Panacibacter microcysteis: one gene and its partner. The protein of the gene in region 2 interacts with the protein of the main gene of each other region in a pairwise test. Links are inferred from orthologs where the notes say so. Each region holds a gene or a part of one and is shown on either strand. Other genes may lie near its edges.

The links.
Region 1: the proteins of lysA (region 2) and I5907_RS08055 interact in binary tests that used the Escherichia coli proteins (3 or more experiments, as listed by UniProt). The link is inferred for Panacibacter microcysteis from one-to-one orthologs.

Annotation. Positions count from the first base shown.
Region 1 is NZ_JADWYR010000001.1:1,990,307-2,006,485, reverse strand. What follows is about bases 4,476-7,445. They hold I5907_RS08055 (response regulator transcription factor), read right to left. Parts: upstream 6,331-7,445; coding sequence 5,620-6,330; downstream 4,476-5,619. Other genes in these bases: I5907_RS08045 (MFS transporter), read left to right, coding at 7,415-7,445; I5907_RS08050 (sensor histidine kinase), read right to left, coding at 6,327-7,307; I5907_RS08060 (BatD family protein), read left to right, coding at 4,476-5,604. In the rest of the region: I5907_RS08075 (FAD-binding and (Fe-S)-binding domain-containing protein), read right to left, coding at 1-1,514; I5907_RS08070 (DUF4421 family protein), read left to right, coding at 1,896-2,891; I5907_RS08065 (transglutaminase domain-containing protein), read right to left, coding at 2,895-3,941; more of I5907_RS08060, read left to right, coding at 4,198-4,475; more of I5907_RS08045, read left to right, coding at 7,446-8,755; I5907_RS08040 (carbohydrate kinase family protein), read left to right, coding at 8,974-9,927; I5907_RS08035 (alpha-amylase family glycosyl hydrolase), read left to right, coding at 10,116-12,053; I5907_RS08030 (peptide MFS transporter), read right to left, coding at 12,186-13,949; purD (phosphoribosylamine--glycine ligase), read left to right, coding at 14,088-15,365; I5907_RS08020 (PspC domain-containing protein), read right to left, coding at 15,772-16,179. UniProt on the Escherichia coli protein: Response regulator member of the two-component regulatory system CpxA/CpxR which responds to envelope stress response by activating expression of downstream genes including cpxP, degP, dsbA and ppiA.
Region 2 is NZ_JADWYR010000001.1:700,845-717,042, forward strand. What follows is about bases 5,197-8,185. They hold lysA (diaminopimelate decarboxylase), read right to left. Parts: upstream 7,304-8,185; coding sequence 6,089-7,303; downstream 5,197-6,088. Other genes in these bases: I5907_RS02870 (ABC transporter ATP-binding protein), read right to left, coding at 5,197-5,966; scpB (SMC-Scp complex subunit ScpB), read right to left, coding at 7,377-8,185. In the rest of the region: I5907_RS02840 (hypothetical protein), read left to right, coding at 1-248; I5907_RS02845 (xanthine dehydrogenase family protein molybdopterin-binding subunit), read right to left, coding at 609-2,777; I5907_RS02850 ((2Fe-2S)-binding protein), read right to left, coding at 2,796-3,392; I5907_RS02855 (transmembrane 220 family protein), read right to left, coding at 3,502-3,879; I5907_RS02860 (hypothetical protein), read left to right, coding at 4,122-4,316; I5907_RS02865 (DUF92 domain-containing protein), read right to left, coding at 4,377-5,093; more of I5907_RS02870, read right to left, coding at 5,139-5,196; more of scpB, read right to left, coding at 8,186-8,207; atpG (ATP synthase F1 subunit gamma), read right to left, coding at 8,302-9,183; I5907_RS02890 (hypothetical protein), read left to right, coding at 9,508-9,756; I5907_RS02895 (MORN repeat-containing protein), read right to left, coding at 9,773-11,431; preprotein translocase subunit SecA, read left to right, coding at 11,853-15,185; I5907_RS02905 (PorP/SprF family type IX secretion system membrane protein), read right to left, coding at 15,396-16,198. UniProt on the Escherichia coli protein: Specifically catalyzes the decarboxylation of meso-diaminopimelate (meso-DAP) to L-lysine. Is not active against the DD- or LL-isomers of diaminopimelate.

The DNA of each region.
Region 1 (16,179 bases), 1.3 Mb from region 2 along the record:
CGCAATAACTGGTAGTTCTTCTCCCCCACCATTTGCCTGATGAACTCTCCACGCAATCTTCCATCGCCATGTTCCCCGCTTAAAGAGCCCTTGTATTTTTTTACCAAGGTTGCAATCTCTTCTGCAATTGTTCTGAAGAGACGATTACCTTCTGCAGTCTTTAAATTAATGATGGGTCTTAAGTGTATTTCACCGCTGCCCGCATGCGCATAGTGAACAGAATACAGGTTGTGCTGCTTTAGTATAATGTTGAAGTCTCTTATAAATGCGGGCAGGTCATTTACATCTACGGCTGTATCTTCTATTACAGGCACAGCTTTATCATCACCCGGCAGGTTACTCAGCAAACCGAGGCCGGCTTTGCGTAGTGTCCATATTTTTTTGCTGTCACTGCCAAACAAAAGCGGGAAGTGATAACCCAGGTTTGCGGCACGCATGTCCGCTTCCACTGCTGCAGCTATTGCGGTAATTTCTTCTCTTGTGTCTTTTAAAAATTCAATCACCAGGATAGCACCCGGGTCACCCTGTACAAAAAACCTGTTCTTTCTTTGTTCAATATTGTCTTTGGTACATTCCAATATATAGTGGTCGATCAGTTCGCTTGCAGAAGGGCCGTATGTAAGACCGATAAGGTTTGCACGCAATGCCTCATCTACATTATTGAAGTGTACGCAGAGCAAACCTGTTTCCGCCGGCGGCAGCGGCACTACGTTCAGTTTTATTTCGGTTATGAAGGCCAGCGTGCCTTCAGAGCCTGCAATCAGTTTACAAAAGTTAAACTGTTCCGCACCCGCCGTAAATGGATCTGTTTCCAGCAGAAGGTCTACTGCATAGCCGGTATTGCGGCGCTCCACTGTTTTTTTGGGAAACTCGTTTCGTATCTCTACCTGGTTATCGTAATTGCCCAGCAGGCTGCGTACCTTTTTGTAGATCGTACCTTCCAGCGTGGGTAATTCGCATTTGGCATGAAATTCTTCAGTACCAATGCTTTTAAACTCTACCTCGCTTCCATCACTCAGTAAAGCCTTTACTTCCAGCAAATGTTCTCTCGTACTGCGGTACACTACAGAGTTGGAGCCACATGAGTTATTGCCCACCATTCCGCCAATCATGGCGCGGTTTGCGGTAGATGTTTCCGGCCCGAAGAATAAACCATGCGGTTTTAAAAACATATTCAGTTCGTCCCGTATTACACCAGGCTGTACACGCACCCATCGCTCTTCCGTATTTAGTTCAAGAATACCTGTAAAATATTTTGATACATCCACTACAATACCATTACCAACCACCTGCCCGGCAAGTGATGTACCTGCCGTACGTGGTATAAGCGATGTTTGATGTGTTGTTGCAAAACCGATCAGCTTTTTTATATCGTCCACGTTTTTGGGCATAGCAACAGCCAGTGGCATTTCCCTGTACGCAGACGCATCTGTAGCGTAAAGTGTGCGAATGGTGTTGTCATAATAAAACTCACCTTCTAATTGCTGCGCTAACTTCTTCAATTGCTCGTTCATGTTGGAAGACTGCTTTAACGGGCTGCAAATCTACAATCGTTTATGCTTAATTAAAGTTGTTGTTTTACTTACGCGTGTTAGGCTTTATGAGCCCGGCGGCATTGCTGCTATGTAGCTTCGCTTGCGTCGCACTCTTGTGCGCTTTGTCCTTTATGCAGCTTTGGGGCACTCCCCGTAGTTTCTCCGGGCATCCACCAAAGCGGTATTTACAGCATTAATACCTGGGTATTTTTTTCACCAGGCCGGCTGGCAGATCTCTCCGGTAAATGCCTCACGCCTGTTCCGCGCTATTCAAATCAATCTTTCGTTTATATTCACCGGCATTTTGCCTTATTTTCTTTGGCATGGTATTTAAACATAATGATGCATACCAATATAAACATGAAAATTTACGTTTACGGAAAAGGTCTTATCGCACTCGGCATGCTGTTTTTTTCACTGAATATTTTTGCGCAATACAAACCACAGCACGATACTGGCTATTACACCACTTTCCCAAAAAAACTCACCACCCGCTTTTATTTCTCCAAAAAATACACTTCGGTACATTTTCCTGCGGCTGAGCAATCAAACGATATTGATTACCGTGCCAACACACCGTTGGTAATGGGCGTGGGCGCTACTTATAATAACCTGTCGCTAAACCTTGCCTATGGTTTTGGGTTTATCAATCACGATGACGAAAAAGGCAAAACCAAAAGCATCGACCTTGAGCTACACGTTTACCCATACAAATGGGCCATTGATGTGCTGGCCATAAGACACAAAGGCCTGCATATTGACAAAGATGATTTTGCACAGGGCAACAATCAATATTATTATCGTGCAGATGCTGTACAAACGCTGGCCGGCATTGCAGCCTATCGTGTTCCCAACGCAGGTAAATTTTCCTACAATGCTGCCATGATACAAAGTGAGTGGCAAAAAAAATCTGCAGGCTCTGTATTATACGGCGGCGAGTTTTACTATGGTGCTATGAAAGGCGACAGCAGTTTGATTCCCGCGGCAAAAGCGGCTTCTTTTACCCAGGCACCAATGGATAAAATGCAGTTCTTTACTGTTGGTATTGGTGCCGGCTACGCATATACACTGGTTATTCAAAAACACTTATACATAATGGGTTCAGGTATCGCCAACCTGGATGTACACTTCAGCTCCGCTTTTGCCAATGGTGTAACCGCTGCAAAAACAGCGGTAGCACCATCATTTATATATAAAGCTGCTATTGGGTATAACTGGAAAGACTGGAACCTGAGTGCTAACCTGGCCGCCAATACATTATGGATAAATACAGCAACTGCTGACCGTGCCTACGTTGTACCAACAGGCAATTACAGGTTTATACTTGCTAAAAGAATTGATGTGCGCAGAAAATAGCAATTAGTGTTTATAAATGACTGTATCAACCGCTGGCGGTGGTGGTGCGAGGCTTTCTGAAATAATATTCAACTTATACCGCAGTATAATCTCATCATCGAAAATGATATGCAGCCATTCAACCCCCGGTGAGAATACCTGGTAAGTGTAGCTTACTTTCTTACCGCTTCTCTTATTTACTGGTTTTGAAGCTCCGCAACACTGCATCAGCTTTACCGTATTGGAATCTGTATAACGGATATCTGACACCCATATAGTTTCGGGTCTTTCTGCTTCTATTTCAAAAGTTATACTATCGCCAGGTCTTGCATTGATAATACCGGCGGCAGGCGAAAAAGACTTAATGTAAAACCTGTTGAACGCTGTTGTTTTAAAAGGCGAAAACATAAATTCAGTAAGTACGGGCGGTTGTGGCAGCAACGCCCATCGCTGGTCTTCGGGATAGTGGTCTTTGATAAACTCGGCAGGATCTGCAAAGAAATAAACCGGATTATAAAACTGCTGAAACTCGTTCCGGTAATTGATATAACCACTTGCCCATGTAGCATCCAGCAAATGCCAGGCAGTATCTGCGAATACGGCATTCCAGCGGTGGTTGCTGGTAAACCGCTTATCGATGCGGCCAGGGCTTACTTTGCCGAGCCCTGTAACCACTTCGCAGGGTATACCTATTCCTGAGCAAAGTGCTTTAAAAAGATTGGCGTAACCACCGCAAACGGCAGTCCTTCTTTTTAGTACCTGTATGGCTACACGCTCATACAAAGGTTTTAGCGGTGATAGAGAATCTGCTTCTTCTTCATCATCCAACACTGCCACATAACGGTTATTATAATTATTATCAAACCGTTTTGTATTGTATGCAATGTTTTGAGTAATCCATGTAAACAGAGATGTTATGCGCTGAAGGTCTGTTGTATCATTCGCGGTAAGGTATTGCGCCAACAACTGTGGTGAATAGGTTTTTGTAACATCAAACGCAGGTGATGTGCTATTTTGCGCAGCAGCAAAAAAGGGGTGTAAAGCAAAGCAAATACATAACAAACGCCACATGATCTTGCAATCTTTTTACTAAATATAGGCATTAAACCTGTTGCATAAAAAACGCCGTGCTGCCACTTATTTGGGCGAACCCGCAGCAGCAGAACGCTGCAGCCGCCATGAAAACGGAACGATAAAGTGAGTGACACAACAGGTGATGCCATGCAAAACTACTGCCTGCCAACAAACATACCTGCGCTTTAACCCATCATTAACCAGCACAAAAAATTGTTGCTACGGTGTAGTCTCTATTTTTGTGTTCCTTATTATGAACAGCAGGCCTTTTATATTGATGATTTTTTTATGTATGGGCTTTTATGGCGTGGCGCAAACACCGGCGCAACTGCCATCGCTGTTTAATGATGGTTACCAAACGCCAACTGTTGAAAAAAACGAAAACCCCGAGGTTATTATACGTAAAAGCATTTTTGTAAAAGCGATTGCCAGTAAAACATCTGCGTATGTTGGTGAGCCGGTGGTGGTTACTTATAAACTTTATTCGTGCATTTACTGCCGTTCGAGAATAAACAGGCAACCTTCGTTTGACGGTTGCAGTGTAAGCGATGTGCCGTATTCATCTGACCCGGAAATTGAAGATATTAACGGTAAAATATTCCATGTATATACGATAAGAAAAGTACAGGTTGTACCACTGGAAGAAGGGCCGCTGCAACTGGGGCAGGCTGCGATAGACAACATTGTGCCTTTTAACAATACCGATAACACGCCGGATAATTATTCACTTACTATTGCAAATGACCCGTTGATCATAGACGTGAAAGCGTTGCCGGAGCAAGATAAACCAGCAGATTTTAGTGGCGTAATCGGCAGCTTTTCTATAGCAGCGGCTATTGACAGCAATGATATACCGGCAGGTGAAAATGCAGTGCTGCGTATTACGATAAAAGGCAGCGGTAATTTTACCGGCATTCACCTGCCGGGGATAAGCTGGCCCGCACAAACGGAACATTTTGAGCCAACGGATTCGCAGCAGATCAATGAGAACGATTACCCTGCCACAGGCTATAAAAGTTTTGCGATACCTTTTATTGCATTAAAGGAAGGACCACTGACTATACCACCGGTTTCATTCAATTATTTTGATGCTGCTGCCAATACTTACAAAACTGTATCGACTGACGCTGTACGTGCAACTTTTTCAAAACCGGTTAACAACAAAGCCCGGCTGGAAAGTATAGTGCAGGAAGATGTAAGCAACAGCAAATATTTATGGATCATTGGTGCCATTGCGTTAACCGTGCTAACGGTGCTTTTTGTAAGCAACAACCTGAAAAACAAAAAGCAGAAAACCCGGGAGCAACAACCTGCTGCACCGGTTGCTGCTGCAGCAGCAAAATTGCCTGAAGAAAATGGTGTTGAAATTCTTTCTGCTTTAAATAGTTTGGGTGCAGTAACTGATGACAGATCATTTCTATCGGGCGCATCGCACCTGCTTACGGCATCGTTACAAAAAAGGTTTAACAAAGAACATGCACCGGCCGCAGAATGTATAATGCTTTTACAGCATGAAGACGCTGAAATGGCTGCGCTGTGTAACAAAATTTACGCGGCCTGTAACCGCAACCTGTACTCGCCGGATATTGCGGAAGGCGTAAAAGAAGATATTTATTTTGAACTGAGTGCAGTTATAAAGAAACTTTACCCGATAACCTAAAGCACCTTTGCGCCATTATTCTTCGGTAAACTTATAACCCATACCGCGTACGGAATGAAAATACCTGGGGTTCCTGCTATCGGGCTCAAAATACTTGCGAAAGCTAAGGATAAAATTATCAATGGTTCTTGTAGTGGGATAAACATTGTAACCCCAGACCATCTGCAATATTTTTTCCCGGGTTACTACCTGGCCTTTGTTTTCGATGAGCAGTTTGAGCAGCATGATTTCTTTTTTGCTCAGGTCAACCTTATGGCCATTCCATGTAATGGCATCCTGCGCTTTAAAATTGATGGTATTCCCGCTGAATTCGTATTTATCGCCTACTGTTTCTTTTACGCGGATCTTTTTATTCTTATCAATGAGCTTTTCTACGCGTAGTAATAACTCTTCCAGGTTAAAAGGTTTGGTAAGGTAATCATCGGCACCTTTTTTTAAGCCAGTTACCCTGTCTGCCCCGGTATTTTTTGCACTGAGCATTAGTATGGGTACTTCATTTTGTTGCAGCCTGATGTTTTCCGTAATGCTGATGCCGTCTATGCCCGGCAACATGATATCCATAATGATCAGGTCGAAATATTCATTGTGAACAGCTTTCAACGCTTCATTGCCATCGTAGCAGGAAGTAACTTCGTAGCCTTCCATTTCAAGATTTAGTTTTAATGCCTCGTGTAGGTTTTCCTCATCTTCTACCAACAGTATACTCAGTTTGCTTTCGTTGCTCATATAACAGGAATGGTTACAGTAAATACGGAACCGCCGGGTTCATTATCAGTTACATTGATGGTTCCCTTGTGATCTTTTACAATACGCTTACAAAGATACAATCCAAGACCGGTGCCTTTAGTGGTTCTCACAGATTCATCTCCCGAGCGATAAAACTTTTCAAATATTTTTTTCTTTTCCGCGGGTTTAATACCTGCACCTTCATCTATCACTTTCAATACCACATCATTATTGCTTTGCTGTAGCCGAACCGTTACAGGCTTGTCTTTAGCGGAATATTTCAGTGCATTCTCTATTAAATTATTGATCAGCATCTGCATCAGCATCAGTTCGCCTTCTATAAAAATATCACCGGTTATAGCAGTATCAATCTGCCTGTTGCGAAACCTTTTACCAAAGTCTTTTACGGCCTCCTGTGTTACAACACTTACATTGATCTTTTGCCTGTTGATCACGTAATTCCCCGCATCGAGCTGTGCGGCCACCAATATATTGTTGGTAAGCAGGTTGAGCCGGTTGGTTTCATCAAGCGCAAGGCTGATCAGTTTTTCCTGCTGCTGCTCTTCCAGCTTTCTTTTTTGTAACGTCTCAAGGTTAAGGCGTGTAACAGCAATGGGTGTTTTGAGTTCATGCGTTACGGCCATCATAAAATTTTGCTGCTGCTGGGAAAGGCGCAACTGTTTGCGTGTGGCCCGGTATACAAAAACAGCACCTAATAAGATCAGCAATAAGAATGTTGAACCTTCACCTACATACTGGGCTGTTTTGCGGTTACGGTCTTCGTTCAGTTGCGCCAGTTTATTGTTGTATTGCAGATCGTCTTTGTTCAGTTCACTTAAACGGTAAGTGTACATCAGGTCGTTTTGCCGCTCCAGTGAAATAAACCACCACACCAGCGCAGCAATGATATAAATAAGCAAAAACCAGTACACCAATGTTATAAATGCAAGCCGCTGTTTTCGTAGTCTTCTTATCATGCCGTAAATTTATTCACCGCAAACGATTGCAACCAAAGCACAAATGTATAACTGTATTTTGTTTTAAGTGTTTGAGTAAATTTATTGTTTCCAATTAATGATTGCTTATGTCTTTTTTTAAACCGCGCCTCAGTTTTATGCAGATCATCAATATGAATGTTGGTTTCTTCGGCATTCAGTATAGTTTTGGTCTGCAGCAAACCGCAATAAATCCTATCTACGATTTTCTTGGCGCAAAGCCGGATGAAATTCCCTTTCTTAACCTGGCTGGCCCTATGACCGGTTTACTGATACAACCCATCATCGGCGCTATGAGCGATAAGACATGGCACTCACGATGGGGGCGCCGTAAACCATATTTTTTTATTGGTGCATTGTTTTGCAGCCTTTGCCTTTTTGTGTACCCTTTCAGCAGTACACTCTGGATGGCAGCAGGATTGTTGTGGGTGCTAGATGCAGCCAACAACACGGCCATGGAACCATACCGCGCCTTCATTGCAGATAAACTACCGGCAGATCAGATGGCCACCGGTTTTCTTACCCAAAGTTTTTTTACAGGCCTCGGTATTACACTGGCCAATGTTTCGCTGTTTATCTTTCAAAAAGTTACTTACCTCAAACAAATGCACGGGCAAATACCTTACTGGGTTTTTGCATCTTTCTTTCTTGGTTCATTGTGTTCCATCACTTCTGTTTTATGGTCAATTAAAAAAACACCGGAGATACCACCAACAGCAGAAGAGCTGGCAGCATTAAAAGCAAATAAACAAAGTATACTGGATCCCTTTATTGAAATACCGCACGCCATCAGGGATATGCCTAAAGTAATGTGGCAGCTTGCCCTCGTGTACCTCTTTCAGTGGTATGCACTTTTTTGTTATTGGCAGAATGCCGCAAAAAGCATCGCCCAGTCTGTCTGGAAAACCTCGCCCTCCAAAGATCCCACGTTGTACCAGGAAGCTGTAGGCTGGGCCGGACTGGTAAATGGCTGGTATAACATAGTAACCTTTTTGTCTGCCTTTGGCCTCGTGTTTCTTGCCAAAAAGTTTTCACCAAAATTTGTACATATATCCTGCCTGTTGCTGGCAGGCCTTGGCCTCATCATATTTCCACAGATTGAAAACAAGTACCTGCTTTTTGCACCTATGACGGGTTTTGGCATAGCATGGGCAAGTATGATGGGCATACCTTACCTGATGGTAGTAAACAAAATTCCCAAAGAACGCTATGGCGTATACATGGGCATTATTAACATGATGATCGTTATACCCATGATACTGCAAACAACAACTTTTGGTTTTATACTGGACAGGTTTTTAAACAACGATCCCGGAAGAGCCATCACCTTTGCCGGTGTGCTGTTGCTGATTGCATGTGCCGCAACAATGCTTATAAAAGCAGATAAGCCTGCTGCAGAGGTAGTATTGCCCGTTGGCGGGGCGCACTGATTTTTTGGAGCCAGGCAGCAGTGCAGGCATTAAGCTTTGGTTGCGTCGCACTCTTGTACGGTTGAAGCGCTGTTGAGCAAACGCGAAGATTGAAGCAAACGGATCTTCCAGGAAAGTATAGCTGGCCCATAAAACCAGCCATGCGTGAAGCTCCACGAAGTATTTGCTTCAAAGATTAACGGGTGACGAATATTATTGCTGGTCATAAAAAAAAGAACATGAAAAAAATACTCTGCATTGGTGAAGCGCTCATAGATATGATCTGTGTAGATAAAGGCAGCTCTTTAGCTGATGGCAATAATTTTTTAAAGAAAGCGGGCGGCGCGCCCACAAATGTAGCTGCAGCAGTGGCTGCATTGGGAGGCCAGGTAGAACTTGCTGCAAAAGTTGGTATAGACCCGTTTGGTAAACACCTGATAGAAGTAATGCAATCATTTGGTGTTTCTACAAAATGGATGCTGCAGGATGAGCACCATTTCACCACGTTTGCTTTCGTATCGCTGATGGAAAATGGTGAACGTGATTTTTATTTTAACCGTGGTGCAGATGGTCAGCTTAGCAGGCACGAAGTAGAAGGCATCAATCTCAGTGAATTTTCGATTGTGCACTTTGGCTCCGCCACCGGTTTTTTGCCAGGTCCTTTACAGGCTGCGTATGCAGGCCTTATGCAGAAAGCATTGCAACAAAACCTGCTCATCAGCTTTGATCCAAACTACCGTCACCTGCTGATAAAAAAAGATACTAAAAGTTTTATTGACCAAAGCCTGAATTTTATTGAAAGCTGCCACTTCTTTAAAGTGAGCGATGAAGAGGCCATGCTGCTTTCCGGCAAGCCCACGCTGGAAGATGCGGTGCATTACCTGTTTGGCAAAACAAAAGCTGTATTTGCCATTACATTGGGCAAAGACGGCACAATGTTATGCATCAATCATAAAACAATTATTGTTCCCAGTATTGCTGTTAGCCCGGTTGATACAACAGGCGCAGGTGATGCGTTTGTGGGTGCGGTACTGTACCAGTTAAGTAATCAAACGCTGGAAGAAATTAAGCAGCTTGATGAAGCTTCATGGACAGCGATCGTTCACAATGCGAATAAAGCCGGCGCAAGAACCTGCGAATACATGGGGGCAATGGAGGCGTTCAAACATTTAAGCAGCGATATTTTTAAATAGGTTGCTACCATTGTTTGGGCCACACTTGTTTTACAGGCAAAATACGCCAATACACGACCTGCCTGGCCGGGTTTGCGTAAGCACGGGCAAACCGATCGCTTCAGTTGCCATAAGAACTTTCAGTACAAGTGAGTGACACAACAGGCGATGCCACAAAGAACCATAGCTGGTAACATAAAAGAAAAAGCATGTACAATTACCAACTTCACCAACAACTAAACAAACTGCTGCAAGCCGAAACCGATATAGCCGGTAATGATAATTTGTTTTATACAAGATTCATGGCCAATGCTTCGGCTATTAAAGCATTGTATGATGAGCTTTACCAGCAACACAGCAACGGAGCCGCTGTGTTTGCCAAACTATTGCAAACAATTACTGACGCTAATAAACATCGCTCCGCCGCTTTGAAAGAAAGGGATGAAGTAAAAAACAAAGCAAACCATTGGTTTCTTTCCAATGGTATTGCGGGTATGAGTTTATATGTTGACCGCTTTTGTGGCAACCTGCAAAAGCTGGGTGATAAGCTTACTTACTTTGAGCAACTGGGTGTAAATTTTTTACACCTGATGCCGGTATTTGAAAGCCCGGCCAATGAAAGCGATGGCGGTTATGCCGTAAGTGATTTTAGAAAAGTTGACAAAAGGTTTGGCACCCTTGCAGACCTTCAGATGCTCCAGGAAAAGATGTTGCAAAAAGACATGTACCTGATGATCGACATTGTACTTAATCACACTTCTCACAAACACGAATGGGCAGAAAAAGCAAAGCAGGGCGATGCTTATTACCAGGATTTTTTTTATTTTTTTAACGACCGCACCTTGCCCGACGAGTATGAGAAGACCATGCCGGAAGTCTTTCCTGAAGCGGCGCCAGGTAGTTTTACCTATGTGCCGGAATGTAAAAAATGGGTAATGAGCGTATTTCACAACTACCAGTGGGATCTTAACTACAGGAACCCGGAAGTGTTTGTAGCCATGCTGGAAAACATTTTCTTTTACGCTAATCTTGGTGTTGATATTCTGCGTATAGATGCGCCTGCATTTATATGGAAAGAAATTGGAACTACCTGCCAGAACCTGCGTGAGGCACATACCATACTACGCCTGATAAAACAGTGCGTGCAGGTGGCGGCGCCGGGCATGGCTTTACTGGGTGAAGCAATTGTTGCACCTAAAGAGATCATGAAATATTTTGGTACGGGTTCTTACACAGCTAAAGAATGTGACTTTGCCTATAACGCCACACACATGGCACTGCAGTGGGATGCACTGGCAAGTGGTGATACGCGTGTAATGCTTGCTGCACAACACGAAATACTGCGCAAACCGTTTGGTACATCATGGATTACCTATACGCGCTGCCACGATGATATCGGTTTAGGCTACGATGACTATATGATTGAGCAGGCCGGCAAGAACGCTTATGAACACAGAACTTTTTTAAAAAACTACTACTCGGGAAATTTCCCGGGATCGCCTGCTACAGGTGCCTTGTTTGCCACCAACCCTAAAACAGGCGATGCGAGGATAAGCGGTTCGCTGGCATCATTGTGTGGCCTGGAAAAAGCTGTAGCAGGCAATGATAGCTACCAAACCGATCTTGCAGTAAAAAAGATATTACTGATGCAGGCGCACAGTTTTTTCCTGGGCGGCGTACCTATGATTTTCTATGGTGACGAAACTGGTTACACCAATGACTACTCTTACTTAAACGATGAAGGAAAAAGTTATGATAACAGGTGGATGCACAGGCCGGTTATAGACTGGAAAAAAAATGAATTAACTACTGTGAAAGGAACGGTTGAAGAAAGAATTTTTACAGGTACGCAGCACCTGCTTAGCCTGCGCCGTAAATTAGCGGTTGTAGCCGACCACAGCAACATTACATGGCTGAGCCCTCATAACATACATGTGGCTGCTTATATGCGCGACTTTGACGATAAGCGGATGTTTTTTGTATATAATTTTTCTGCTGAAACTGCTTTTCTAACGTGGTACGCGTTTAAAGAAAAAAATCCTGCACCAGAAAAGCTGTATGATCATTGGAGCAAACAATACCTAACTATTGGCCCGGACAATGAATACCTGGTGCTGGAGCCATATACATTTTACGTGCTCGAATAAACAGTCACTGGAAGATGTATGATTGGGGATGTATGTCATTTCATGTTTTACCTTATTCATTAAAACCTACCAACTACAATAGAAAAAAGGGATGCTGTTTGCATCCCTTTTTGCATTAATGTATTGTCTCTTTTATCTTACGCCGTGCATCATTTTTTTGATCAAAGGCGTTAACGCAAAGAGCAATATTGAAGCCGAGATACAAAGCGTTACAAACACCATAAAGAAATCGTACAGGTTGTGTATTTCGAAGCCTGCAAATGTGGGATAAGTTGCGGCAATTTTATTGTCTGCAAGAAACTGAAGCTGGTCAGCTGTTGCCTGGATAGTTTTGTCCAAAACACCCTGCAGGTTTATTCCTTTTTCTGCGGCCATGGTATATTTATCACCTGTAGGAGGGAGTATTGCACCAAGTGTTCCTGCCAGCGCATAACCGGCCGCGTTACCGATAAACCATACACCCATTAATAAAGAGGCAAATCTTTTTGGTGCCAGCTTAGCAACGAGTGAAAGGCCTATAGGAGATAAACATAATTCGCCCCAGGTATGTAACAGGTACAGTACAGCAAGCCATACCACACCAATTTTATCATTATTTCCCAGGCCTTTAACCTGCATAGCTATTATAAGATAACCAATGCCAATAAGCAGGAGCCCGATTGCCTGCTTTACGGTAGACATGGGCTCAATGTTCTTTTTTTGCATCCACATCCACATATAACTAAATGGGATGGCAAAAACCACAATGAACAGGCCATTAAAGATCTGCACCATACTTGGCGGCATGTTCCAGCCAAGAATATTTGTATCAGTCTGCTTGTCTGCTATAAATGTAAGTGATGATCCTGACTGCTCAAACGCAGACCAAAAGAAGATTACAAAGAATGCAACAATATAGAGAACATATATTCTCTGTGTTTCAACCCTGGTGAGTGATTTGTCTGTAAGAATAAATACTGCCAATGCAATAGCTGCAGCATAAATAAACGGGTAAACATATGTTTTGATTGGCGATATGGCCAATGCGGTAAAATATACGCCGATACCTGAACCATTCATCGGCATTTTTACACTATCCCATGAGAAATACTGGAAAAGGAAGAATGAAGCGATTAAAGTAATGACTAATATTACTACAGACTGCTGTGAGAAGGTGGCATGCGTTGCCTCATCTTCGTGTACTTCATTTTTATCAGGAATACCGCCAATAGGATTGCCTTCAGGCGTTACAATATATTTGTTCTTGAGGAAAAAGAAAGATATGGTACCAATCGCCATTGCGCAACCTGCCGCAAGAAAGCCCCATTTAAATGCGCTGAGATCTCTTACCATTTCTACCGTGCCTGCTGCATTGGTAACTTCGTGTTTCACATCTCCCAGCCAGGGACAGAGAAACTGTCCCATGGTTGCGCCAACGTTTATACCCAGGTAAAAAATCGTGAAAGCTGAATCAAGCTTGCTTTTCTGTGTTTTGGGATACAACTGCCCAACCATAGAAGATATATTGGGCTTGAAGAAACCATTACCAAAAATCAACAATGCCAGTGAGGACCACATGAGGGTTTTTGCGAGATCGAGGTTGGTATGAAAGAGACTCGCACTACCGAATAACACAATTTGTCCGATTGCCATTATACTACCACCGAGTATGATGCAATTCCTGTTGCCGAGATATTTGTCAGAAATATATCCGCCCAACATGGGCGTTAAATAACATAAACCAAGATAGCCGCCATAAATGATAGAGGCCGTTTCATTACCCATCAACAGCGCCTCGGAAAGAAATAAGGTAAGCAGCGTTCTCATGCCGTAGAAGTTGAAACGCTCCCACATTTCTGTAGAGAACAGCACTGCAAGCCCCTTAGGGTGTCCCTTTTGTTCAATAGCTTGATTCATAGCAGGCAGATTTGAATTTCGATTGAAGGTTATTAAAATTATAAGTGCCCAAAATACAGTAAAATTCTAAATGCTAACATTCATTTATAAATACTGCTTTACTTTCGCGCAACTTTACTCATTTTTAACTGCGCTTTTATGAATATACTTCTTTTGGGTTCCGGTGGGCGGGAACATGCACTTGCCTGGAAAATGATACAGAGCAAACATTGTGATAAACTATTCATTGCTCCGGGTAATGCAGGCACGGCATTGTGTGGTACCAATATACACATGAGCGCAACAGACTTTGAAATGCAAAAGAAGTTTTGCCAGGAAAACGAAATAGGGCTTGTTGTAGTGGGCCCGGAAGAACCATTGGTAAAAGGTGTTTTTGATTTTTACCAGCAGGCATTGCCTGATGTTCCTGTAATAGGGCCTGCAGCCTATGGTGCGCAACTGGAAGGCAGTAAAGCCTTTTCGAAGAAATTTATGCAGCGGCATAGCATTCCTACTGCGGGCTATGCAGAGTTTACCACTGAGAACTTTGAGGAAGGAAAAACTTATATAGCCAATCATAGCCTGCCTGTTGTACTGAAGGCTGACGGCCTCGCCGCAGGCAAAGGTGTTGTAATAAATACTACGCATGAAGACGCGTTGAAGACATTTGAAGAAATGATCATCAACAAGCAATTTGGTGATGCCAGCAGTAAAGTAGTGATTGAAGAATTTCTGGATGGTATAGAAACGAGTGTATTTGTTTTGACTGATGGTAAAGATTATCAAATTATCGGGCACGCAAAAGACTATAAAAGAATTGGCGAAGGTGATACCGGCCTTAACACGGGTGGTATGGGCTGTGTAACACCTGTTCCATTTGTGGATGACGTATTTATGCAAAAAGTTATCAGCCGCATTATTGAACCTACTATCAATGGTCTTGCTGCGGAAAATATTACTTACAAAGGTTTTGTTTTCTTTGGCTTAATCAGTGTAAACAACGAACCATACGTGATTGAATACAACTGCCGCATGGGCGACCCTGAAACGGAAGTTGTAATGCCACGCTTACAAAATGATCTTGTAGAATTATTTCTTGCTGTACACAATGGCAATCTTAAAGATCAGGAAATCAAATACAGCGATAAAGCCTATGCAACGGTTGTTGCGGTAAGCGGCGGCTATCCTGGTGATTACAAAAAGAACCTGAAAATTAGTGGTCTTGATAATTTGAAGATGGAAAATGATTCAATCGTTTTTCATGCAGGCACAAAGCAAAATGGCGATGATGTCTTAACCAATGGCGGTCGTGTTTTAACAGTAACTTCTTCCGGCGGGAACATTACCGAAGCAGTAAATAAATCGAAAGAAATATTACAACAAATCTCTTTCGATGGCATGAACTTTAGAAATGATATTGGTTACGAGTTTCGATAAGGCGAGATGAAGCGGCCATCGTGAATCGTCAAACGTGAAAGGTGAGAAGTGAAATGTCAAATCTTATAACTCGCTTATTTATGTATACACTGATCATTTATTATTCGATTTTATAAGCATGATTTATTTCCACATTTGACGTCTCACGTTTCACGCCTCCCCATGTTCTTCCATCCACGTACTTCGCAATTTCGCTTCGTGTTGCCGAATATTGTTTTAGCCGTACAAGTGAGTGACACAACAGGGGCTTAATAGTAGTAATGCAGCTGGCTACATAAAAAGAAAACTGCAGTCTTTTATTGACCGCAGTTTCTGATTGTGTCAGCGAATGAAATTTTTTTTAAGAAGGGAAGAACCCCGATCCGGAATTGGTCCAGGGTTCTTTTGCTCCCAACCTTAACCGAGTTTAAATAGCAGTTCTTTCAATAAATGTTGACGCAAGGTCGTGCACGTTTATATTCATGATGCTTTTTGTTTTGGGTGCTTCTACCGTAACCTTTACTTCTGTCTTCTGCTGTTCTTCTTTTGCAGGCTGGTAACGGTAACGGCTTGAGTCTGTGCCTTTGTTCCTGATTGTATCTACCCTGTCTTTGTATTCTTCTGCAGGTGCCCTGTTTTCATCATCATTGTTGTCATCGTTACGCTCATCGTCTGCTTCTGCATATGTGCGTTTTAAACCATCGCCTGTCATTGTATAATCTACGTTGCTATCCCAGTGAAATCCGTCTTCGTCGTATCTCCATCTCCAGCTATCTACATCGTTGCCAAGCTGTATATGAAACCTGTCGCTCCAGCCCACGTTGTCTTTTATATA
Region 2 (16,198 bases):
TGAGCCCCCGAAACAGAGACTTGCTGGTACTTACAAAAAAGGAATCGATGAAACCGGGAGAGCTCGAACATGAAGTTGAGCTACTCGTAGATTTGCTTTACCACGTGGAGCAGATGGATGCGTTTTGTACCGCCAATGAATTAATTGATTTGAACCGTTACAAGATCATTCAGAAACCTCATTTGATAAAGCAGGCATTACGGGAAAAGAAATTGAAACCGTTTGTTTTTATCAGCAACAACAATTAGCAGCACTCAAACACAAATGCATTGAACTCCGGCAACGGAGTTTTTTTATTGCTATACATTTCTATTAAAAAACTGTAGCACTGTAAACACAGGTTGAAGCGGGTAAACAATATAGCAGAGAAAATAGAAAAAGCGTTTCTTACAAACCATTAACCAAAAATGGAGTTTCCGCAGGAAACTCCATTTCATTCAAATAATATTTGCAACGGCCGGTTTTACAACAAGACTGCTTGTAACGGATCGCTTCTGCTGCCATAAAATTGGAACGTACAAGTGAGTGACACAACAGGCGATGCCATAAAATACTAAAGCCGGCAAAAAAACATTCTTTTTCAAAACCGGCAAATCGTGTGTTGGGCACTACACTTCGTTCAGGCTAAATGGCAACTTCCTGATGCGTTTTCCTGTAAGATCGTAAACAGCGTTTGCGAGGGCCGGTGCCAAAGGCGGTAAACCGGGCTCTCCTACCCCGCCGGCTTTCTCATCGTTGTCTACAACGTACACTTCAATTTCGGGCGTGTCTGTAAAACGCGGCATTTTATACTTATCGAAATTCTTTTGTACCGCCTGTCCATCTTCAAACAATGTTTCGTGTATGGTGGCAGCACCGAGTGCCATTACAATGCTGCCTTCTACCTGGGCTTTTATGATGTCCGGGTTTACATACCAGCCGCAATCCATAACAGCGATTACTTTATCAATCTTGATGCCGCCATCCGGTTTTTTTGAAACCTTCACCACTTCGCCCACAATACTTTTAAAACATTCTGTAATGGCTACGCCCCATCCTTCATTTTTACCTTTGGTTTTCCAGCCTGATTTTTCTTCCAGTATGTCAATAAGCGATTGGTAACGTTCGTCGCCGAGGTGCATGCGCCTGAACTCGAGCGGGTCTTTGCCGGCACTTGCTGCCAGTTCATCCATAAAACTTTCGAAAGCAAAGCCGTTGGTGGATGCATACACCGAGCGCCACCACATTACCGGTACAGTAGATTTCGTGGGAACATCTCCAAAACTATAATTTGGAATAGATAAAAAGTATGGCTCTAAAAAGCCTTCCGAAGCGCTGCTGTTATAAGCATTTGTATCAGCACCCGGCCACTGGTGATCCATATTTTGCGCGGCCATCTTTGTTTGAAAAGCAGCAATATTTCCACCTTCGCCAATAGCGGCTTTACACTGGTAAACTGCGCCCGGTCTAAAGGGTCCGGCAGCCATATCGTCTTCTCTTGTCCATACTACCTGCACGGGTGCTTTAATATCTTTTGATATCATCACCGCTTCATCGAGATAATCCATAAAAGCCTTACGACCGAATCCGCCACCGAGAAATGTCATATTAATAATTACGTTATCAGGCTTTATGCCAAGGTACTGTGCAATCATACCCTGCATCCAATCGGGTGCCTGTATAGGTCCCCATATTTCGCATTTGTCATCGTATACATGTGCCGTGCAATTGAGCGGCTCCATGCAACTGTGCGACTGGTAAGGCGTTTCATAAACCGCTTCTATTTTCTTTGTTCCTTTATCGAAAACGCCTTCAAAATTGCCCCCGGTGCGCAAAGACAATGCTTCTTTGTTTACATCTTCTTTCATGCGGTTGTATAGAGATGCGGTACTCATATGCTCAAAACCATTATCGTCCCATTCTACCTTTAGCGCTTTGCGACCCTGCATGGCACTCCATAGATTATCTGCCACCACAGCAACACCTTCCTGCTCTGTGGCAAAAACATGCCTTTTTACTTTTAAAACATGCTTTACGCCTGGTATAGCCTTCGCAGCAGCAGCATCAAAGCTTTTTACTTTACCTAAAAAACGTGGGTTTCTTTCTACTACTGCATAGAGCATTCCATCTACACGCTTGTCTATACCAAATATGGCTTTACCATTTACTTTTAATGGTGCATCCTGCCTTATGAGTGGCTTGCCGATTATTTTGTAGTCTTTCCTGTTTTTTAGGGTAATATTTTTGGGGGGCGCTATTTTAGCGGCTTCTTCCACAAGCTCGCCATAACCAAATTTTTTGCCTGTGGGCTGGTGAATTACCTGTGCATTTGCTGCATAGCAATCTTTTTGATCAGCATTCCATTTTTTGGCTGCCGCCATAATGAGCATTTCCCTTGCCGTAGCGCCTATACGCAATAAATGTTTGTATGCGCCTCTTACTGTTGAGCTGCCACCTGTTAACTGGCTGCCATACTTTTTATTATCGCCGGGCGCAAAAACAATGTTTACATTTTCCGGGTTTACTTCCAGTTCTTCGGCTATCATTTGTGGTACTACCTGGTAAGCACCCTGCCCCATTTCTGAACGGTGGTTCATAATGGTTATTTTACCGGAAGTGTCTATTGATACAAACGCATTAAGGGGTATACCCATGGTGTCTGCATCTTCACCTGTTAAAATTGCGGTTTCATCTTTTGCAGCAGCAGAAAAATTAAAGCCAATGGTAAGTGCAGCGCCGGTGATACTTCCTGCTCTTACAAAATTTCTGCGGGATATATTTTTAGCAATCTTCGTCATGGTAATAAAGTTTGGTGGTTATGATTTGGCCATTAGCTCAGCGGCAGTATGTATTGCCTTGCGTATACGTGGGTATGTGCCACAACGGCAAATGTTTCCCTGCATGGCTACTTCTATGTCTTTATCCGTAGGCTTCGGATTTTTTTTCAGCAAGGCAGTAGCTGCCATTATCTGCCCGCTCTGGCAATAGCCACATTGCGGTACCTGTTCTGCTATCCATGCTTTTTGAACCGGGTGCGAATTGTCGTCTGACAAACCCTCTATAGTGGTTATTTTCTGAGTGGCCGCTGCTGATACAGGTAGCGAGCAGGAGCGCACCGGCGTGCCATTTAAATGTACGGTGCAGGCACCACACTGTGCAATACCACAACCATATTTTGTACCTGTTAACCCGGCAAGGTCTCTTATTGCCCATAACAAAGGCATTTTGGGGTCGGCCTCTATGTTATAGGTCTTACCATTGATTTGTAAAGCGTATGCGGCCATATAGATGAGTTTTGATGGGGTGTAAACAACTAAGTTACTAAATAGGTTGTAAGCGCGGTAGTAAATTACAGGAAAGAATATGGGGTGGCCGGCAGTTGTTTTTATGGCATCGCCTGTTGTGTCACTCACTTGTGCATTCTGTTTTCATGGCAGCTGCAGCGCTTCATTTGCCCAAAGCGGGGCCAATGCCACCGGCGTTTTGCATCATTCCTATGTTTATTCTACCAGGTAAAATATATCAGCGGTGTTGCTTCCTGCGGGCAAACACAAGATCAATTATTAATACTATTACCAGTATCAGCAGGCCAAAAAATTCACGGCTTTCTTCGATCCAGGGTTTTTCTGCCTTCATTGTTCCTGCTATGTTTTCTGCGTGGTGTTCATTGATCCAGTCAAGCAGTCCATTACGATCAAAGATTTTATACACTGCATACAGCGTGTATAATACAATGCCTGTAATATATGCTTTGGGATAGTATTTATTCTTATACGCCAACCAGCATAAAACCGCACCATATAAATAAATTGGTACCCAAACATAAGGGTCAGGATCATTGTATTGCAGCCCTGCAAAAAGCACAAACAAAATGCAAAAGATAATGTTGAAAAGTTTCATATACTGGTAATTAACGCGCTACATTTTACATAATGAATCAGGACAGGGTATTCTTATGTTAAACAGCCCAAATGCAAGCCCTGTAACAGTTTCAGAAAATGCACACATATAAAAACGAAGTTTAATATCAAAGATTTTTTTTGCTGCTTTATAAAAAAATGCGCTTGTTAAGTTCCATTATGGCATGGTAGTTGGCTATATAGTTTCGATTAATTACTTAACTATTTTTAAAAGCGTTAACCATGAAAAAATTACTATTTGCAGGCATGACTTTAATGCTTGTTGCAGCTTACGCATCAAACAAAGACAATAAGACTTCTTATGCATTTGCACAGAGCCATTGGAACAATATAACAGATACCGTTCCGCAGGATACATCTGATACAACGCATAAACCAGATTCAATCTTACTTGCAAATTTTCTTGCAAAGAACTAGCAGCGATAAAGGCCTTCACATCTTTTGATTATTATCACCTGATGTGAGGGTCTTTTTATTTTACATCTGCAATATAGCTGCTGCAGCTACAGCGGCTATGGCAGTATTCAGCATATTTACAGTATTGTTGCCTATAATTTTTTTTCTCTCGGCTACTGCACCGATGATAGAATCTGAAACATTACCAGTTAACCCTGCCACAGCAATGATAAGTAATTCTTTGAGACCGTAATTGAACCCAATCTTTGCAATTGTTGCAATAATTATACTCCCACATATTCCGAAAAACAAGCCTTCCATACTTACCACACCATTGAGACCTCTAGTGTCTTTTTTCAGGGTACTAATGTTATAAAATTTTTTTCCATAAACATTTCCCAGTTCAGAGGAAAATGTATCACTAAGTGCGGAGGCAAATGATGCGGCAATCATTAGCTGCAATGTTTCTTTATAAGCAGGTTGCAGCAAAATTAAAACTGCCAACATGCCCGCTACACCTGCATTTGCGAATACCTGCATTACGCTGCGCTTTCCTTTGTTTTCTTCCGCTAAATGTTGTTGCTGCTTTAGTTGTAGTTTAAATGAAGTAGCGGCGGAACCCAATATAAAAAATGCAGCAAGCATAACAACGCCTGTATAACCTGCAGAAAAAAATAATAAGTATGCAATAGCGCCACCTGTAACAGCTGCAGTTATGGTAAGTTTTTTAAACAGCACACTTCCAAGTATGCCGGCTATGATGATTGCTGAAACAATAATAATGTCTGTGGTAGGCATTGCAGTTAATGCAGAAGCGGCTGGCGGGTTAAAATAAGTTTAGCGTTACGTAATTGAACCGGGCATATTTAACAGGTCATCCATATTTCTGTCGTTATCAATTTTTCCTTTCATTTCAAGCATACGCATATCTTTTGCATCCTGCAGAAAGTCTGAAGCAAATATGAAGCTGTTGAGTTTTTCGTTCTTGCTGAAAATAATTTCTTTGTTGGAGCCTTCCCATTCTTTTTTGCCCTGGTAGAGGTATACGATATGATCACCGATTTCCATTACACTATTCATATCGTGTGTAACAACAATGGTCGTGGTATTGAATTCGTCTGTTAACTCTTTAATGAGTTTATCGATAACCAGTGATGTTTGCGGATCAAGACCTGAATTGGGCTCATCGCAAAAAAGATATTTTGGATTTAGCACAATGGAACGTGCGATGCCTACACGTTTTTTCATACCGCCGCTTATTTCTGCTGGGTATTTTTTATGGGCATCTTTCAATTCTACACGCGCCAGCACTTCATCAACCCTTTTCTTACGTTCTTTATAACCTTCTCTTGAAAACATCTCCAGCGGGAACATCACGTTTTGCTCTACCGTCATGGAATCGAACAAAGCAGAGCCCTGGAACAGCATGCCTATCTGCTGGCGAAGTTCTTTCCGCTTTTCATCATCCATTTTTACAATATCTTCCCCGCTGTACAAAATATCGCCGCTATCCGGTGCAAAAAGGCCAACCATGCATTTGGTTAATACGGTTTTGCCGCTACCACTGGAACCGATAATGAGGTTACATTTACCCGCTTCCATTACTGCACTGATATCGTTTAAGATTACCTTTTCACCAAAGGATTTTTTGATATTTTTTAATTCGATCATTACGCTGAAGCTTAATAAATTTTGAAAACTGTGCCCGCCCTGCTGAGTAAAGAACCAACCGATGAACGGATTGCGACGCAACGAAGATGCCATGAAAAACCGCAGCTGGTATCACAAAATTCCTACAATACTTCTACCTGATTTTTGAGCAGGTCTGCAAACTCATCGCGCTTTCTTATTAAATGTGCCTGCCCGTTTTTGACCAGCACTTCTGCCGGCTTTAAACGGCTGTTAAAATTACTGCTCATTTCAAAGCCATATGCACCGGCATTGCAGAATACCAGCAAATCTCCTTCCCGTACTTCGTTTAATTTACGATCCCACGCAAACGTGTCGGTTTCGCAAATATTACCTACTACAGTATAAATTCTCTCCGGGCCGTTTGGGTTGGAGATATTTTCGATGCGGTGATAGGCCTCATAAAACATGGGGCGTATGAGATGATTAAAACCACTGTTTACACCAACAAAAACGGTGGCAGTGGTTTGCTTGATAACATTGGCTTTTACCACGAAATAACCCGATTCACTTACCAGGAATTTACCAGGCTCGAACCATACTTCGAGGCTGCGGCCATTTTCATTTTCGTATGCGGCAAATGCTTCGCAAACTTTTTTACCGAGTGCTGCCACGTCCGTTTTTACATCATCGTCATGATAAGGCACTTTAAAGCCACTGCCAAGGTCTATAAATTCAAGCTTTGGAAAATGGCGTGCCATATCAAACATTACTTCAAGACCCTGCAAAAAAACATTGATGTCTTTTATCTCGCTGCCTGTGTGCATGTGGAGGCCTGCTACGTGTATGCCGGTGGTTTTTACAATGCGTTCTATATGGCGCATCTGGTGTATGGAGATGCCAAACTTACTGTCTATGTGGCCTGTAGATATTTTAAAATTACCGCCCGCCATTATATGCGGGTTAAGCCTGATACAAACAGGGTAAGACGATCCGTATTTGTTGCCGAATCTTTCCAGCAAAGAGATATTATCGATGTTTACGTTAACACCAAGTTTGATGCCTGCTTCTATTTCTTCAAAGTCTACGCAATTGGGTGTAAACAGTATTTGTTTTGGTTCGAAACCTGCTTTTAAACCAAGGTGTACTTCATTAATGCTTACGCAATCGAGGTTAGCGCCGTATTGCTTTACCAGCTTAAGAATATTGATATTGGTTAAAGACTTACAGGCGTAAAAGAACTTAGCCTTACACTTTGCGAACGCATTTTGCAGTTCTTCTAATTGCTCCTGTATTTTTTCTGCATGGTAGATATAAACCGGTGTACCAAACTCATTGGCCACACTGATCAATTGCTCTTTTGTTAGTTGCTGCGACATAATTTCCGAAGATACGATATGAGTTGTTTACAGGTATTATAAAAATAAAGCCCTTCAGTGAAGGGCTATTATACTAAGCTTTTGTTTCGTTTTCGTTATCCTCATCCTGAGACGTGTTATCTTCATTTTCATTTTGCTCACTGGTTGGTTCATCAGGTGCAGCTTCGTCCGTGGCAGCCTTCCCGACTGCGTCTTCATGTTCGCTGGCAGAAGGTTCAACATGGTTTTCATTCTCTTGCTGTTCGTTTCCGTGTGCAATGAGGTCTCCGTTACTATCCACTGCCAGGATGGTTACCTCTTTTGGTGCAGCTTCTCCAAAGTGCGCTGCGTTGATGATGGTTGGTTCTATCAGTTGCTCCGCCAGCACCTCTTTTATTTTGGGAAGATCGCTCACCGTATTTAACCCAAAATAGTCCATGAAGTTTTTTGATGTAGCATACACTAAGGGTTTGCCCGGCATATTTTCGTTGCGGCCCGTAATGATGATCAGTTCTTTTTCCAGCAGCTTTTGAATGCTGTAGTCGCTGTTTACACCACGTATGCTTTCTATCTCACCTTTTGTTATGGGTTGCTTGTAAGCGATAATAGCCAGGGTTTCGAGCGCTGCGGTTGACAGTCGCTTTAAAAACTTCTCCCCGTTTAATTGTGCGAGTGTTTTGTGAAAGTCTTTTTTAGTAAGAAATTGCCAGCCGCCGCCGCTTTCCCTTACTTCAAAGGGATAAAATTCGCTTTGGTATTTTTCACGAATACCTTCTATACAACTTTCCACCTGGTCGAGCATAATACGCTCTTCCATAAATCCAAAGGCATTATTGATCAGCTCTACGATATCAAGACTGGTCAAAGGCTTTTCACTGGCAAAGATCAATGCCTCTATATGTGGTATGATTTGGGAAAGTTCCATGTTGTTCAGTTGAAAATTTGAAAATTAGTCAATTTGAAACTCGCAGAAAAGTAAGCCGTTTTCACTTTCAAATGTCAAATTTTCAAATCAACAATTATCCCTGCAATGCTGCAGCACCGCTTACGATTTCTGTAAGCTCTGTGGTAATGGCTGCCTGGCGTGCTCGGTTATATGATATTTTGAGAGACTTGAGCAATTCGTTTGCATTATCGCTTGCTTTATCCATTGCCGTCATACGCGCCCCATGTTCGCTGGCATTAGCGTCTAATACTGCTTTGTACAATTGTGTATTAAGGATCTTTGGCATCAGCTCTGCAATAAGCTGTTCTTTATTCGGTTCAAATATAAAGTCGGCCTTTTTCGCACCTGCTTTTTTCTCCACTTTTGGAATAGGCAGAAAACGCTCGCTGTGAAATACCTGGGTTGCAGCGTTTTTGAACTCGCTGTAGACAATGTATACTGCATCAAATTCTTTGTTCTCAAAAGCTTTCATGGCAGCAACAGAAGCAGCCTGCACATTCTCGAAACTGAGATTGAGAAAAATATCTTTGTATGCGGCATCTGTTTTATAACCGCTTTTGGTAAGACTTTCAAAACCTTTTTTACCAATGTTCCAGATAGTTACATTACCTTTTTTTTGTTGATCAGCATATTTATCTGCGATCAGTTGTTTGGCGGTTTTGATAACATTGGCATTATAAGCACCCGCAAGGCCCCTGTCGCTCGTTACAACAATCAATAGTAGCTTTTCTACAGGTCTTTCCTCTGCAAGCTTCATATTTACACCGCCTTCAGTATTGCTGATAATATTGCTCAATACTTCCTGGAGTTTTTGCGCATAAGGTCTCATCTGAATGATGGCATCCTGTGCACGACGCAATTTTGCAGCACTTACCATCTTCATTGCTTTGGTTATTTGTTGCGTACTTTGTACTGAACTAATACGGTTGCGGACTTCTTTTAACTGACCAGGCATGTTATAACTTTTTAATTTTCAGGGATTTGCTCATACAGTACCGTTATGCGGCAGTGGACTTTCCCGAAATTGGCGGCAAAGTTAACGGAAACAGCTTAAATTTCTGGTATGCCAGCGATAATTATGTTGCCGGCTTTCCCCTTGTGTAAAGCCTGGCTTCACGACCATCGAATAAGTCATTTCACGCCGTAAAAAAGAAGCGCTTAGTGTTATCTCATGACGTGTGGGTATAATATTACGGTTTTATGAATTTTTTTTAAACGCGGAATAGCTACCTTTATTTTTTGTTGCCCGGCAACACTCTCCTAACGAAATCATTGCTTAGTGCAAACAGTAACTTCACTTTTAAAAACCACCACATTATCGCTGCTGATATTGTGCCTGGTAATTTCTAACAGGGGCTTAAGCCAGGAGCCCGCCATACAAAAAGCCGCAGGTGTAGAAACAAAACGGTTCTGGAAGAAAAATGAACTGCTCATTGGCCTTGGGAGTGCATTGCTCTTTACAGGTATTGTCTATGCTTTCTGGCGCAAAAAGAAGAAAGGTTTCGGCAACCTGGATTCTACATTGTAATGCTATTGGTAAGGCGTTACTCCTCCGCCTGTTCTCCGATTTCCAGTGAAACAGCATAAGTGCCATCTTTGTCCTTTCTAAGTTTTACCCACACACCCATCGTAGTAAAGTCGGCCTTATCCGTATCAAGCTGAAATTTTGTACTATTGATGCGTTTCATCATATCAGGTGCGGTTATAGTGCCTTTAAAGCGCACAGCTTTTGGCAGAGATTTATTTGCAATGCTTGTTGCAGCTACCTTTTTCACCACTTCTTCATATTTGGCTTTGGCCTTTGCCTGGTCGGCACCGTGGATCATCGTCACGATGTATAAGTTTGTAAGATCCAGGTCGTCTGCGATTATGTTGGGTCTTGTGCTGCCGGCAAAGTTGATCAGCGTAAGAAAGTAATCATAATAACTGTCTTTACCCACTTCTGCACCCATCCATTCATTATAATCATAGTCCGTGGTTGCAAACCCCATGATATTGTCAAAAAATTTTGGATAATCTTTTACGACAGCATTCAACGACTCTTCAAATGTCTTTGGATTGCCTGCAAAGACCTCCCCGTCAGGGCTTAGCACAGATTCAACATTTACGGGCGTGCCATTCTTCCATGACGCTATCGTCAGATGTCCGTCATTTTCCAACCTGAATCCCTGCCCGTTTAATGTACCATTGACATAATCTCCATAATACATACTTCCTTTATCATTAAAGAAATATGCTTTGCCTGTAAACGCGCCGTTGGCAGCCGCACCTATGTAAACCGTTTTCTTCACAAGATCTATGTCGAGAATATCACCATTAATCTTATCGTTGACATAATAACCCTGCGTGTAAAATTTATTAAATTTAAAATCGAAGCAATAACCTTTTGCACCAACATTATCTGTAGCCCCCACAAATCTTGTACTATCGTCCTTTACCTGCAGACCGTCTTTTATAAAACCTTTTTCGTAATAGCCAAAGTACCGTTTGCGTTTGTTAAGATCATAAAAGTAGGCGGTATCTCTCAGGTATCCTTCAGCAGTCAGTGGACCAATTAGAATATGATCAGCTGTTTTTTCCCCTTTAAAATTGCTTACATTCAAAAAACTATAAAATCCGGCACTTTTTGCCTCTACCCATTTATCATCTTTCCATTCACCTTCATACAATTTGTTGGTATTAACTTCATATTGAAACCCCGTGCCGTTTCTTAGATCATTTGCATAAAATATGTCGCTTACAATATTGCCATCTTTCCATACATTGATACAGCGGCCACTCAGCTTGTCATTCACATAGTTGCCTTTCACAAAACTGTTATCCTTATATATAACCTGCCCCATGCCATTACGCATGCCATCTTTAAGCTCGCCGGCAAAAAAAGCACCTTCGGCAGTGGTGTAACCACACTTACCGCTCATTTTTCCTTTACTCCAGCTACCGGCAGAAAAAGAACCATTTTCAAAAAGCATCACTCCTTTTCCGCTATAAAAACCGTTTTCAAATCCGCCCACGTACCGGCGTACCACGCCATTTGAATAAGTTGCCACACCCATTCCTCCAGGCTTGCCGTTTACAATTTCACCGCAATAGGTATAACTTATACCCCATGCATCGGTAAGGTTGTGAATAATTGCAGTTTTTTGAGCATGCAATACAACAGACAGCATTAGCAGTGCGGAAACAAAAAAAACATTTTTCATGTTGTAGATATTTGGGGGGTTAATTTTTTGGAGCCGGACTGTAGTACTATTGTCAGCTTTGGTTGCGTCGCACTCTTCAGGGCTTTATTCTCTATTCAGCAAAGCGGGTATTATTACAAAAAACAGTCTTGTTACTACTTAAACATTGCAATCTTCCGAAAGCCACGGTTTAAAACTGCTTTTTCACATTACAAAGGTAAACACAGTTACAATGGTTTTCATAAAACGTAGCTTTCGTTAATTATTGTGTAAAGGCTGCTTATAAATATGGTTTTACCTACGCTGATTGCAAATTGATTACCTTTGACGGCTTAAATTGAAAACCTGCTGCCATTTTGGCCTTACTGTTTCGATAGCATGGTTTTTGGCAACGTGAAGGTCTCTTTAAAACATATAATTATCAATACCCAATAACACGGATATGTTGAAGTTTATTTCAAAACTAATAGGCGGAAATAAAAGCGAAAAAGATGTAAAACAGATTGAGCCGGTTGTCGTTAAGATCAATCAGCACTTTCAGCAATACCAGTCTCTTTCCAACGATGCCCTTAGAAACAAAACCCTTGAATTCAGGCAGCGTATCAAGGACCAGCTAAAAGATATAGATAACGAGATCGAATCAAAAAAACAACAGGCTGAGGCACTGGCTGCGTCTGACATTCAGTCAAAAGATACAATTTATACGGAGATAGATAATCTCAAAAAGGACCGGGACAAAGAAATAGAAAAAGCTCTTGAAGCAATATTGCCGGAAGCCTTTGCTGTAGTAAAAGAAACAGCCCGCCGTTTCAAAGAAAACCCTCAAATGATTGCAACGGCTACACAACTTGACAGGGAATTAAGTGTAAAGCCCAATAAATCTTACATCAAGATTGAAGGTGAGCAGTCCGTTTTCAATAATACCTGGACAGCCGCCGGCGGCCAGGTTACATGGAACATGGTTCACTACGATGTGCAACTTATCGGTGGTATCGTTTTGCACCAGGGAAAGATCGCAGAAATGGCAACCGGTGAAGGTAAAACGCTGGTTTCTACACTGCCTGCTTACCTGAACGCTTTGGCAGGAGAAGGTGTACACATTGTAACGGTGAACGATTATCTTGCCCGTCGCGACTCTGAGTGGAACGGAACGATTTATGAATGGCTTGGATTAACAGTTGATTGCATTGACAAGCATCAACCCAATACGCAACAACGCAGAAATGCTTACCTGGCAGATATAACCTACGGAACCAATAACGAATTTGGCTTTGATTACCTGCGCGATAACATGGTACACAATCCTGATGAAATGGTTCAGCGTAAACACCATTTTGCAATGGTAGATGAGGTTGACTCCGTGTTAATCGACGATGCAAGAACGCCGTTAATTATTTCAGGCCCGGTTGGTCACAGCGACAATACACAACAGTTTTTCGACCTTAAGCCAAGGATAGAAAAACTGGTAGATGCACAAAAACGTGCCGTGAACCAGTTTTTGAACGAGGCAAAGAAAAAAATCGCGGAAGGCAATGATGATCCGAAAGATGGTGGCCTGGCACTTTTCCGTGCGCATCGTGGCTTGCCAAAAAGCACTGCCTTAATTAAGTTTTTGAGCGAGCCTGGTATACGTCAGAAATTACAACGTTCGGAAAATTACTACCTCGCAGACCAGCAAAAAGAAATGCCCAAGGCAGATGAAGAACTTTACTTCTATATAGACGAGAAAAATAATTCTGTTGAACTTACTGATAAAGGTATTCAACTGATTACCCGTTCCGGAGAAGATGTAAACTTTTTCGTAATTCCTGATATTGGTGTCGACCTTGCTTCGATTGATAATAATACTACGTTACAACAGGAAGAAAAGATAAAACAAAAAGAAGTTTTGCTAAATGAATACGGTATAAAAACAGACCGCATACATACCGTGCAACAGCTTCTGAAAGCATATACCCTTTTTGATAAGGATGTTGAGTACGTTGTAATGGATGGGGCAGTGAAAATCGTTGACGAGCAGACAGGCCGTATTCTCGATGGCCGCCGCTACAGTGATGGTTTACACCAGGCAATCGAAGCCAAAGAAAACGTAAAGATTGAAGCTGCTACACAAACTTATGCAACAGTAACCTTGCAAAATTACTTCCGCATGTACCACAAGCTTTGCGGCATGACCGGTACTGCGGAAACAGAAGCAGGCGAATTCTGGAGCATTTACAAGCTGGATGTTGTGTCTATACCTACCAATATTCCCATAGTGCGTGTGGATGAACATGACCTTGTATACAAGACCAAGAGAGAAAAATACGGTTCTGTAATTGAAAAAATTGAAGAACTCCGTAATGCCGGAAGACCGGTACTTGTTGGTACTACCTCAATCGAAGTGAGTGAATTGCTTAGCCGTATGCTTAAGCAAAAACAAGTTCCGCATAATGTGCTTAATGCAAAGCAGCATGCAAGAGAAGCTCAGGTTGTGGCAGAAGCCGGCCTGGCGGGTGCTGTAACGATTGCGACCAACATGGCCGGTCGTGGTACAGATATTAAGCTGGGACCAGGTGTAAAAGATGCGGGTGGCTTGGCAATCATTGGTACAGAGCGCCACGAAAGCCGGCGTGTAGACAGGCAGTTACGCGGCCGTGCAGGCCGCCAGGGAGACCCGGGTTCTTCCCAGTTTTATGTTTCGCTGGAGGATGACCTGATGCGCATGTTTGGCAGTGAACGTATTGCCAAAGTAATGGATTTTGCAGGCTATAAAGAAGGCGAGGTAATACAGCATAGTATGATTACCAAAAGCATTGAACGTGCACAAAAGAAAGTAGAGGAAAACAACTTTGGTATTCGTAAACGTTTGCTGGAATATGATGATGTAATGAACAAGCAACGTACTGTGGTTTATACAAAACGCAACCACGCATTATTTGGCGAGCGTCTGGCGCTTGACCTTGACAATGCATTTTATGATGTTGCTGAAGGACTGGTAAATACGTTTAAAGAGAACAATGATTTTGAGGGTTTTCGCCTTGAAGTAATTGTAAACTTTGGTATTGATACAGCTATTACACCGGAAGATTTTAATAAAGGCAATGAGAATGACCTGGCACTAAGATTATACAATGAAGCTGCTGCAAATTACCAGGCCAAAAGAAATGAATTGGGTAAACGCGTTATACCGGTTTTTAGCAATATCCGCCAAAGCCAGGGACAACACATACAGAACGTAGTGGTACCGTTTACTGATGGTAAAAAAGGCTTACAGGTACTTGCCAATCTGGATAAAACAATAGCCACAGAAGGTGCGGAAATGAGCAATGCAGTGGAAAAAACCATTACCCTTGCTTTTATAGATGATGCGTGGAAAGAGCACCTCCGTTCTATGGATGACCTTAAGCAAAGTGTACAAACAGCGCACTATGAGCAGAAAGATCCGTTGGTTATCTATAAGCAGGAAGCCTACCTTTTGTTTAAGCAAATGGATAGTGCGATAAACCGGGATATAGTGAATTTCCTGTGCCATGCCGATATACCGATGGAACAGCGCCCTGCCGATATTAAAGAAGGCCGCGAACAAAAGACTGATATGAGCCGCATGCAGTCTAACAAAGCAGAGGTTGAAGCTGCGGGTGAAGATTATGCAGCCAATGAGAAAGACCAATACCAGGAGCAATCTGCGGTAAGGCAGGAGCCGGTGAAAGTGGGCCCAAAGATCGGGCGTAACGATCCCTGCCCTTGTGGTAGCGGAAAGAAATACAAGAACTGCCACGGAAGAGACTTATAACATAAAAAAAAATCCCGCCGGACAAAGCGGGATTTTTTACGTACTAATATTTTAATTTATCGAACCGAAACCTGTATAACAAACGCTTCGGTCTTCGCGCTTGCTCAATAGTATTGTTGCTGTTGAAGAGTGCGACGCAACGAAAGCTTCATAGCAATACAAAAGCCTGGTTCATAATAAAATTCCGCTGCTGCACAGCGGAATTGTTATTTAAAATGACACGGTAGGACACTTGATATTTTTACCCCCCGGACTGAAAAAACCACTCTTTACAATTGAAAGTTCATAGGCCCCTCTTGTTTGATTGTAGGTGCCAAGCGAGGAGCTGGTAGCATCATAACTTACAGTGGCTGCGATATTATTCCATTGGTATCCAAACATGGGTATGAATGAATCCTTAAGCCTTACATAAATGCCGCCGATAAGCCTGGAGCTGCCATCTCCACTGAGGTTGTAGTGTGCATTTAAACCGGCAACCGTTTCCCATGCATTCGCCATCTTACTAACATATACATTTGGGTTTACGATCCATTGTTCATTAACGCGGAAACTGCCATTTAAAAACAGGGTGTAACGCGGATCGATTCTCACATCTGTAATATTGTTGGCAAAAAAAGATTCTCGTGGCCTGTTGATATGCATTGCGCTAAACCCGGCGTTGAAATACGCGTAATCACCCGCGAAATAAGCGTAATTAAGCCCGAGCTGAAGATCGAGATAGGTGACTGAATTGTAAGCAAAAGCTTCGCCGCTTGGAATGTTGGAATCGAAGAATTTGTTATTCCATTGGTTATCGAAGGTGAGCTTACCAATATCTATTCGTTTATTGGCAAAGCCGACATTAAAGCCACCACTCAGCAGACTGTTCATACCCAGTAACTGGTGGTATGCGATTGATGCAAAACCTTTGGTAGAAACGAGCCCGCCACTGCCAGCCTGGTCTCTCAACAACGAACCGCCGAGACCCACCCAGCCATTATCAAAACGATTGTTGAAGAGCTGCACATCGCCCC